Peribacillus sp. FSL E2-0218: one gene and its partner. The protein of the gene in region 1 interacts with the protein of each later gene in a pairwise test. Links are inferred from orthologs where the notes say so. Each region holds a gene or a part of one and is shown in the gene's direction. Other genes may lie near its edges.

The links. The genes of interacting proteins can lie anywhere in the genome.
Region 2: the proteins of ileS (region 1) and rbsB interact in binary tests that used the Escherichia coli proteins (3 or more experiments, as listed by UniProt). The link is inferred for Peribacillus sp. FSL E2-0218 from one-to-one orthologs.

Annotation. Positions count from the first base shown.
Region 1 is NZ_CP150304.1:1,632,609-1,637,743, forward strand. Bases 1,084-4,394 are described here. They hold ileS (isoleucine--tRNA ligase), read left to right. Parts: upstream 1,084-1,425; coding sequence 1,426-4,194; downstream 4,195-4,394. Outside these bases: MHI53_RS07890 (RNA-binding protein), read left to right, coding at 1-435; MHI53_RS07895 (DivIVA domain-containing protein), read left to right, coding at 521-1,036; lspA (signal peptidase II), read left to right, coding at 4,950-5,135. UniProt on the Escherichia coli protein: Catalyzes the attachment of isoleucine to tRNA(Ile). As IleRS can inadvertently accommodate and process structurally similar amino acids such as valine, to avoid such errors it has two additional distinct tRNA(Ile)-dependent editing activities.
Region 2 is NZ_CP150304.1:5,119,071-5,122,996, reverse strand. The notes cover bases 1-2,917. They hold rbsB (ribose ABC transporter substrate-binding protein RbsB), read left to right. Parts: upstream 1-957; coding sequence 958-1,878; downstream 1,879-2,917. Other genes in these bases: gdhA (NADP-specific glutamate dehydrogenase), read right to left, coding at 2,133-2,917; rbsC (ribose ABC transporter permease), read left to right, coding at 1-942. Also shown: more of gdhA, read right to left, coding at 2,918-3,515. UniProt on the Escherichia coli protein: Part of the ABC transporter complex RbsABC involved in ribose import. Binds ribose. Also serves as the primary chemoreceptor for chemotaxis.

The DNA of each region.
Region 1 (5,135 bases):
GGGGTAAAACGTGAAAAATTCGGCGATATAATCGTGACGGAGGAGCATATTCAATTTATTGCGGCCGAGGAGATGGATGCCTATCTCACTGGGAACCTGGAGAAGATCGGTAAAGCTTCCGTTGCCATAAAACGGCTTCCTATCGGGAATATCATCCAAGTCCAAGATAAATGGGAAGAACAAGTCACCACCGTCAGTTCCCTAAGGCTGGATAGTGTGCTTTCTGCCGTGCTGAATATCTCCCGCCAAAAAACGCAAGCCCTGGTAACGTCAGGTAAAGTGAAGGTCAATTTCAAGCAAACGGAAAATGTTTCTGAAGAATGCCGCGAGGGGGATACGTTATCCATCAGGGGGTTTGGCAGGTGCAAGATACTGTCGATAGATGGAAAAACCAAGAAGGATAAGTGGAGAATCTCGTTAGGCAGGCAAAAATAATTCAAGATTAAGCAGGATTTGGACATTTATTGTCGAATATAGAGTTTTAATATACTAGAGTAGAAACCGTTCTGGAGGTGCCGTAATGCCCTTAACCCCGATAGATATACATAATAAGGAATTTAATAAAGTATTTCGAGGGTATGATGAAGATGAAGTTAATGAGTTTCTCGACCAGGTCATTAAAGATTATGAACTGATATTGAGGGAGAAAAAAGAACTTGAAGATAAACTGAACGAGACTTATGATCGTTTGGGACATTTTACGACAATCGAGGGTACACTTAATAAGTCGATTATTGTCGCACAAGAAGCAGCTGAGGAATTAAGGCGCAACGCCCAAAAAGAAGCGAAGCTGATCATTAAGGAAGCAGAGAAAAATGCCGATCGGATCGTCAATGAGTCACTTGTGAAGGCTAGGAAAATCGCGATGGACATCGAAGACTTGAAAAAACAATCCAAAGTATTCCGGACCCGTTTCAAAATGCTTGTCGGTGCACAGTTGGATTTGCTGGACAATGATGATTGGGACCACCTTCTTGATTACGAAGTGGATGCGACTGAAATAGAATTAAATGAGAGAGTGGAAGAGGAAATTTAAACGATTCCTTGACTTTCAACACTTTTTTCGCATATAATTTTTTAACAATACAATTCATGATTACTTTAGACGATGACAGGGAAAGTAAATTCTTCACATGCTTATTAATAGCGACCGGGGATGGTGAGAGCCTGGAATAAGCGAAGATATTGAAGATCACCCTCGAGTTCTGAGTTGAACCTGCTTTTGCAGCAAGTAAACGAAGCGTTTCATTCACGTTACGAATGCTCGAGAGGTTGGATTCACTTTGTGAATCTTTCTAGCCAGGGTGGTACCGCGGGAAGCAAAGCTTTCTCGTCCCTTTTTTAGGGATGAGAAGGCTTTTTATTTTGCCTGGAGGAGTTTTGGGTGCCAATGAAATTGTGTAAAGACGGATGGAGGATGTAACGATGGAATACAAAGATACCTTATTGATGCCAAAAACGGAATTTCCAATGCGTGGAAATTTACCAAAACGAGAGCCGGAGATTCAAGAGAAATGGAAAGAAATGAATATTTATAAAAAGGTGCAGGAACAAACGGCAGGACGCCCTTTATTCATTTTACATGACGGACCGCCATACGCTAACGGTGATATCCATATGGGTCACGCGATGAACAAGGTTTTAAAAGATTTCATTGTCCGCTTTAAATCAATGAGCGGTTTTCAAGCACCGTATGTTCCTGGTTGGGATACGCACGGCCTTCCGATCGAAACGGCCTTGACTAAAAAAGGTGTTAAGCGGAAAGAAATGAGTGTAGCCGAATTCAGGAAGCTTTGTGAAGAGTATGCTTATGTTCAGATCGACAATCAACGTGAACAGTTTAAGAGAATTGGGGTTCGCGGGGATTGGGATAACCCTTACATCACATTAAAGCCTGAATATGAAGCCCAGCAAATCAAGGTCTTCGGCGATATGGCGAAAAAAGGCTATATTTATAAAGGGAAAAAACCTGTTTATTGGTCACCTTCCAGTGAATCAGCACTTGCGGAAGCTGAAATTGAATACCAAGATAAACGTTCTGCGTCAATCTATGTTGCTTTTGAAGTAACGGATGGCAAAGGAGTAATTGAAGAAGGAGTTAAAATCATCATTTGGACGACAACTCCTTGGACGATTCCTGCTAACCTTGGTATCTCGTTGCACCCGCAATTAAATTACGTCGTAGTGGCAGTCGAAAATGAAAAGTTCTTAATTGCTGAAGCTCTTCTTGAGTCCGTGACCGAAACGCTTGGCTGGGATAACCCAACCGTTGTGAAAACGGTAAAAGGGAGCGAATTGGACCGGGCAGGTGCCAAACATCCTCTTTATGATCGCGAATCTTTAGTGATGCTGGGTGAACATGTTACGACGGAAGCTGGCACGGGCTGTGTCCATACGGCTCCAGGACATGGTGAAGATGATTTTATCATCGGACAAAAATACGGCTTGGATGTCCTTTGCCCCGTGGATGAGAAAGGGGTCATGACAGAAGAGGCCGGTGAATTCGCTGGATTATTCTATGATCAAGCAAATAAACCGATTACAGAAAAATTAACCGAAGCTGGCGCGTTATTAAACTTGACGTTCATCACTCACTCTTATCCACATGATTGGCGGACGAAGAAACCGACGATTTTCCGGGCAACTGCACAATGGTTCGCATCAATCAAAGACTTCCGCAGTGAGCTTTTGGAGGCCATCGAAGAAACGAAATGGGTTCCCGCTTGGGGGGAAACGCGGCTATTCAATATGGTCCGTGACCGCGGAGATTGGTGTATCTCCCGTCAACGTGCATGGGGTGTACCGATTCCTGTCCTTTATGCAGAAAATGGCGAGCCGATCATTACCGATGAAACGATCAATCATATTTCAAACCTTTTCCGTGAACACGGTTCAAACATCTGGTTCGAACGGGAAGCAAAAGAGTTACTTCCGGAAGGCTTCACTCATGAAGGCAGCCCAAATGGCATCTTCACGAAAGAAACGGATATCATGGACGTATGGTTCGATTCCGGCTCATCTCATCAAGCTGTTCTTGAAGAAAGGGAAGACTTGCAGCGTCCTGCCGATCTTTATTTAGAAGGTTCGGATCAATATCGCGGCTGGTTTAACTCTTCACTTTCAACAAGTGTTGCCGTAACAGGAAAAGCACCCTATAAAGGCGTGCTGAGCCATGGATTCGCTTTGGATGGAGAAGGCCGCAAAATGAGTAAATCGATTGGGAACGTCGTCCTGCCATCCAAGGTCATGAACCAGCTTGGTGCAGATATATTACGCCTTTGGGTCGCTTCTGTCGATTACCAATCAGATGTCAGGGTTTCAGATCCTATCCTTAAACAAGTCTCGGAAGTGTATCGTAAAATCCGCAATACATTCCGCTTCCTACTGGGGAATTTGGATGGATTCAATCCGGAAACCGATAAAGTGGCAATCGATGAACTGCCTGAAGTGGACCGTTACATGCTGGTCAAATTGAATAAGCTGATCACTCAGTCCAAATTAAGTTATGAAAATTATGAGTTTGCGACCATTTATAATATGGTCAATAATTTCTGTACACAGGATTTGAGTTCGTTTTATCTTGATTATGCGAAAGACATTTTATATTGTGAAGCACCAAATGGTAAAGAGCGTATGGCCATTCAAACGGTGCTATACGAATCATTGGTAAGCTTGACGAAATTGGTGTCGCCAATCCTTTCGCATACGGCTGATGAAGTATGGGCGTTCATTCCTGGTGTAACGGAAGAAAGTGTCCAATTGACATGGATGCCTGAAGAAATTCACGTTGATGATGCACAAGCCATCGAAGAAAAATGGACGGCTTTCATGAACGTGCGTGACAACGTACTGAAAGCATTAGAAGAGGCTCGCAATCAGAAAATCATCGGTAAATCGCTGAACGCAAAAGTGAAGGTTTACGTGAATGAAGAAACGAAAAATCTGCTTGATAGCATCAAGGAGAGCTTTGAACAGTTATTCATCGTATCCGAATTCGAACTTGCTGGAGATGTGTCAAGTGCACCATCAGAAGCGGTTAAACTAGAGGATATGGCGATCGCGGTGACAAAAGCCGAAGGTGAAACATGTGAGCGTTGCTGGAATGTTTCCAAACAAGTGGGTCAAGTGGAGGAACATCCGACACTATGCCCGCGTTGTGCAACAGTAGTGAAAGAGCATTATGTGAATCAATGATTCCAGAAGGCATGCGGCGGGACTCTCTATGAAGGGTCCGGTCAGCTTGTATACAAAAAGGCTTCGAAATGATTACATTTCGAAGCCTTTTTAATGTTAGATAGGTTTTGAAGCAGGTAAGCCCATTTTAGATAGTCATGTGTGCGAAAGAACCCTTCTTTTGATCGAGAACGTGTATAGGGTAAAGCCGGTACAATCACTTTGTTTAATTTAATAGGTAGCTTGCTATCGCGGCTGTTTTATATGTTGCATCTGTGGCCTGGGTATTCCGACATGTTTAATCTCCTGTTCAACAAATGGAGCCAAGGATGGATTTTCATGTGTCTTTCCAGGTGTTACGGTCTCAGTCGAGCTGAATGAATAGGCAATGGGCATCTATCTAAGGAAAAATAAAGGTAAAATTGGAGCGGATGTGCGAGACTGCCGCCAAGGAGATACGCGTCTGCGTGAGACCCCACAGGCTAAAAGCCGAAGAAGCTCACGAACCGCCCTCTGGATAAGGGAGCGCCAGCATTGGCTTGGAACAGTCTAAGGATAAACTTCAAAACTGTAGCCAAACTCCATGCCTTATCTTCGAATTAGTCGTTCTCTATTTGCAAAGTCTGGATTTTTAAAACAATTCAATTATGATCATGCAAATAAGGCACATCCCATAAAGCGATATTGTCATGGTTTTATACTTTTCGGATTAGTCATTATTTCTAGTTTATGCTACAATTCAAAAGTGAAGATTTGATTAGTTTGGGGGAAAAAATGTGTTTTATTATTTAATTGCCCTTTTGGTCATTGCTCTCGATCAGCTGACAAAATGGATGATTGTGAAAAAAATGGAGTACGGAGAAAGCATTGAAATTATTGAAAACCTTCTATATATTACCTCGCATCGTAATCGTGGGGCAGCATGGGGAATTCTACAAGGACAAATGTGGTTTTTCTACATC
Region 2 (3,926 bases), 3.5 Mb from region 1 along the record:
AAACTTGAGGCTACAGGAAAAAGCGGGATCTGGCAAAAATTCGGGCCGTTACTCGCCTTGGTTCTATTATTTATCGTAATAACCGTATTAAATCCATCATTCATGGAACCGAACAATATTTTGAATCTATTGCGTCAAACCTCCATCAATGCACTTATTGCATTCGGGATGACCTTCATCATACTGACAGGCGGCATCGACTTGTCCGTCGGTTCCATTCTGGCACTGTCCAGCGCGCTTATGGCTGGCATGATGGTCTCGGGAATGGACCCGATCCTTGCCATATTGGTAGGTATATTACTTGGTGCAATTATGGGTGTAATCAATGGAATTCTCGTATCAAAAGGTAAAATGGCTCCTTTCATCGTTACATTGGCTACGATGACAATTTTCCGAGGCCTGACGCTCGTCTATACGGACGGGAAGCCGATCACGGGTATTGGTGACTCGGTCGCGTTCCAAATGCTTGGGAGAGGGTACTTCCTAGGCTTGCCGGTACCGGCGGTCGTGATGATCATCGCGTTTTTCATCCTATGGTTCCTGCTTCACAAAACATCATTTGGCCGCAAAACTTATGCCATTGGCGGAAATGAAAAGGCTTCCCGTATTTCCGGGATCAAAGTCGATCGCGTGAAGGTGGCCATATATGGGCTGGCAGGTACGATGGCCGCCATTGCCGGTGCGATCTTGACCTCGCGTCTGAATTCGGCACAGCCAACGGCGGGGCAATCCTATGAAATGGATGCCATCGCAGCCGTGGTGCTCGGCGGGACAAGCCTATCAGGCGGTAAAGGCCGATTGTTCGGCACGCTCGTGGGGGTCCTGATCATCGGTACCTTGAATAACGGAATGAATTTACTTGGTGTATCCTCTTTCTACCAGCAAGTGGTAAAAGGTGCAGTTATATTAATCGCGGTCTTACTTGACCGTAAAAAATCATAAGCAGGGGTGTAATTTATGAAAAAAATCGTATCGATCATCATGATCCTATCATTAATGGTCTTGGCTGCATGCTCAATGGATTCGGGTCTGAAAGATGATAAAAAAGAAAAGAAAGACTCTGTAAAAGGATTGAAGATCGGTGTCAGCATTTCAACTTTAAACAATCCGTTCTTCGTTTCATTAAAAGATGGGGTTGAAAAAGAGGCAAAAGAAAAAGGCATGAAAGTCACTGTTGTTGATGCCCAGGATGATACGGCTAAACAAATCAGCGGAATTGAAGATTTAATCCTGCAAAAGGTGGATGTCCTTCTTGTAAATCCAACAGACTCAGCGGCAATATCTTCAGCCGTTCAATCTGCAAATGAAGCTGGCATTCCTGTCATTACGATAGACCGCTCATCCGATGAAGGCGATATCAAAACATTCATCGCCTCCGATAATGTCGCTGGTGGGGAAATGGCCGCGGAATACCTAGTCAAAGAGCTTGGCGAAAAAGCAAAGGTAGTGGAGCTTGAAGGTGTATCAGGAGCGTCAGCAACTCGCGAACGCGGAAAAGGCTTCCATAATCTTGCGGACAAGCAATTGGATGTCGTGACAAGCCAGACGGCAGAATTCGACCGGACAAAAGGCCTTAACGTAATGGAAAATATCCTGCAAGGCAATAAAGATATCCAAGCGGTATTCGCTCATAATGATGAAATGGCATTAGGTGCCATTGAAGCGATCAAGGCAGCAGGCAAAGATATCATCGTGGTTGGCTTCGATGGCAATGATGATGCATTGAAGGCAGTCGAGAACGGTGAACTACAAGCGACAATTGCCCAGCAACCTGCCCTTATCGGCGAAGAGGCGGTTAATGCAGCGGAAAAGATCTTGAAAGGCGACAAAGTGGACGAGACCATTTCCGTACCGCTGAAATTAGTCACGAAAAAATAAAAAAACAAATTTTGAGAGTGCCGGAGCTAATCCGGCACTCTATTTTTGAGAGGTTTTCTGCGTCTCGGAAACGCTGCATACGTGTCTTTCAGATGCCGCTGGACTTACTAACGCTTAGTAATTTCATAAGGGCTATATGATTTGAATGTACATTCCTATGTGGGGAGAATGAGCGGGCGCGGTGAAAAGACGGACATTATATTGCAAAAGTAAAGCGGCCCATGTGTAGGACCGCTTCATGATTTAGCTTAAAGCTAGAGTATCCCTTGAGTAAGCATGGCATCCGCCACTTTAAGGAATCCAGCAATATTGGCACCCACAACCAAGTTACCAGGCTCACCGTATTCTTCTGCGGCTTCTATACTGTTTTTATAGATGTTTTTCATGATGCCGTATAATTTTGTATCGACTTCTTCAAACGTCCAAGGCATCCTGGCACTGTTTTGAGCCATTTCAAGGGCAGACACAGCTACTCCGCCTGCATTTGCCGCTTTTGCAGGCCCAAAAAGAATGCCATTATTAAGGAATACATCAATTGCCTCAAGCGTTGAAGGCATGTTGGCACCTTCACCGACTGCTTTCACATTATTTTTGATCAATAATTTTGCCGCTTCTTCATCCATTTCATTTTGTGTGGCACAAGGAAGGGCGATATCACAAGGTACGGACCAAATGCCGTAGCTGCCTTCATTGTATTCAGCTTCCGGATGTGCATGGACATACTCACTCAACCTTTTTCGGCCCACTTCTTTTAAATGTCTAATCGTATCAAGGTCCAGGCCATTTTCATCATAGATGTAGCCATTGGAATCACTGCAAGCAACAACCTTAGCTCCCAGTTGTGCAGCTTTTTCCATTGCATAAATGGAGACATTTCCAGATCCGGAAACGACAACCGTGCTGCCATGGAATTGTAAGCCTTTGTCCTTAAGCATCTCCTCGACGAAGTAAACCGTCCCATAACCAGTCGCTTCGGTACGGGCCAAGCTTCCGCCGTAGCTTAATCCTTTTCCGGTTAAAACTCCAGCATGGTAGCTGCCTTGCATCTTTTTATATTGACCAAAAAGATAACCGATTTCCCTGGCGCCGACCCCGATATCTCCAGCTGGTATGTCTGTGTCCGGCCCGATATAGCGACCGAGTTCCGACATGAAGCTTTGGCAAAAGCGCATGATTTCCGAATCTGATTTGCCTTTCGGATCGAAGTCCGACCCGCCTTTTCCTCCTCCAATCGGCTGGCCTGTAAGAGAGTTTTTAAAGATTTGCTCGAAACCAAGGAACTTTATGATACTTGAATTGACTGTGGGGTGGAAGCGCAGACCGCCTTTGAATGGACCGATTGCACTGTTGAATTGAACACGAAAACCACGATTGACTTGGACATTGCCTAGGTCATCGACCCAGGAAACGCGGAAGTTGATCATTCTTTCGGGTTCGACCAATCTTTGTAATATTCCATTTTTCATATATATGGGGTGTTTTGCAAATACGGGGACAAGTGAAAGGAATATTTCTTTGACCGCTTGATGGAATTCACTTTCATGTGGATTACGCTCCTTAACCTGTGCGTATACGTGCCTTACATATTCTTTTGCTGCCTGTAATTCTTCATGATCGACTGTTAGTGAAGTTGTCATTGATTTCGCTCTCCTTATCGGTAATTGGGACATCTGATAGTATAAATGAATGATTGAAACGATCTGCCTTTGGGTGATTCTTTCATGATATACCTAAAAATCGCAACGAACAATCTGAATATTAGATCAATTATTACCTGTTTTGATATGAAAGATGGAGCTTAAAGTGAAAAAATACACATAGAACATATACTAGAATAATACAAATCATGATATTACTTGGATAAAACCCTACGAAAATCATACAATTGTAAGCGTTTTTATTTTATTAGTATATAAATACATCTTACATTGTCTGAAAATTCATGTTATTATACGGAAAGTGGCCAGTGAGTTGTGAATCATTGATCACAATTGATATTGTTGTTTTTATTTATAAGGTAAATTCAGATAAATGATAAGGAGTGAATA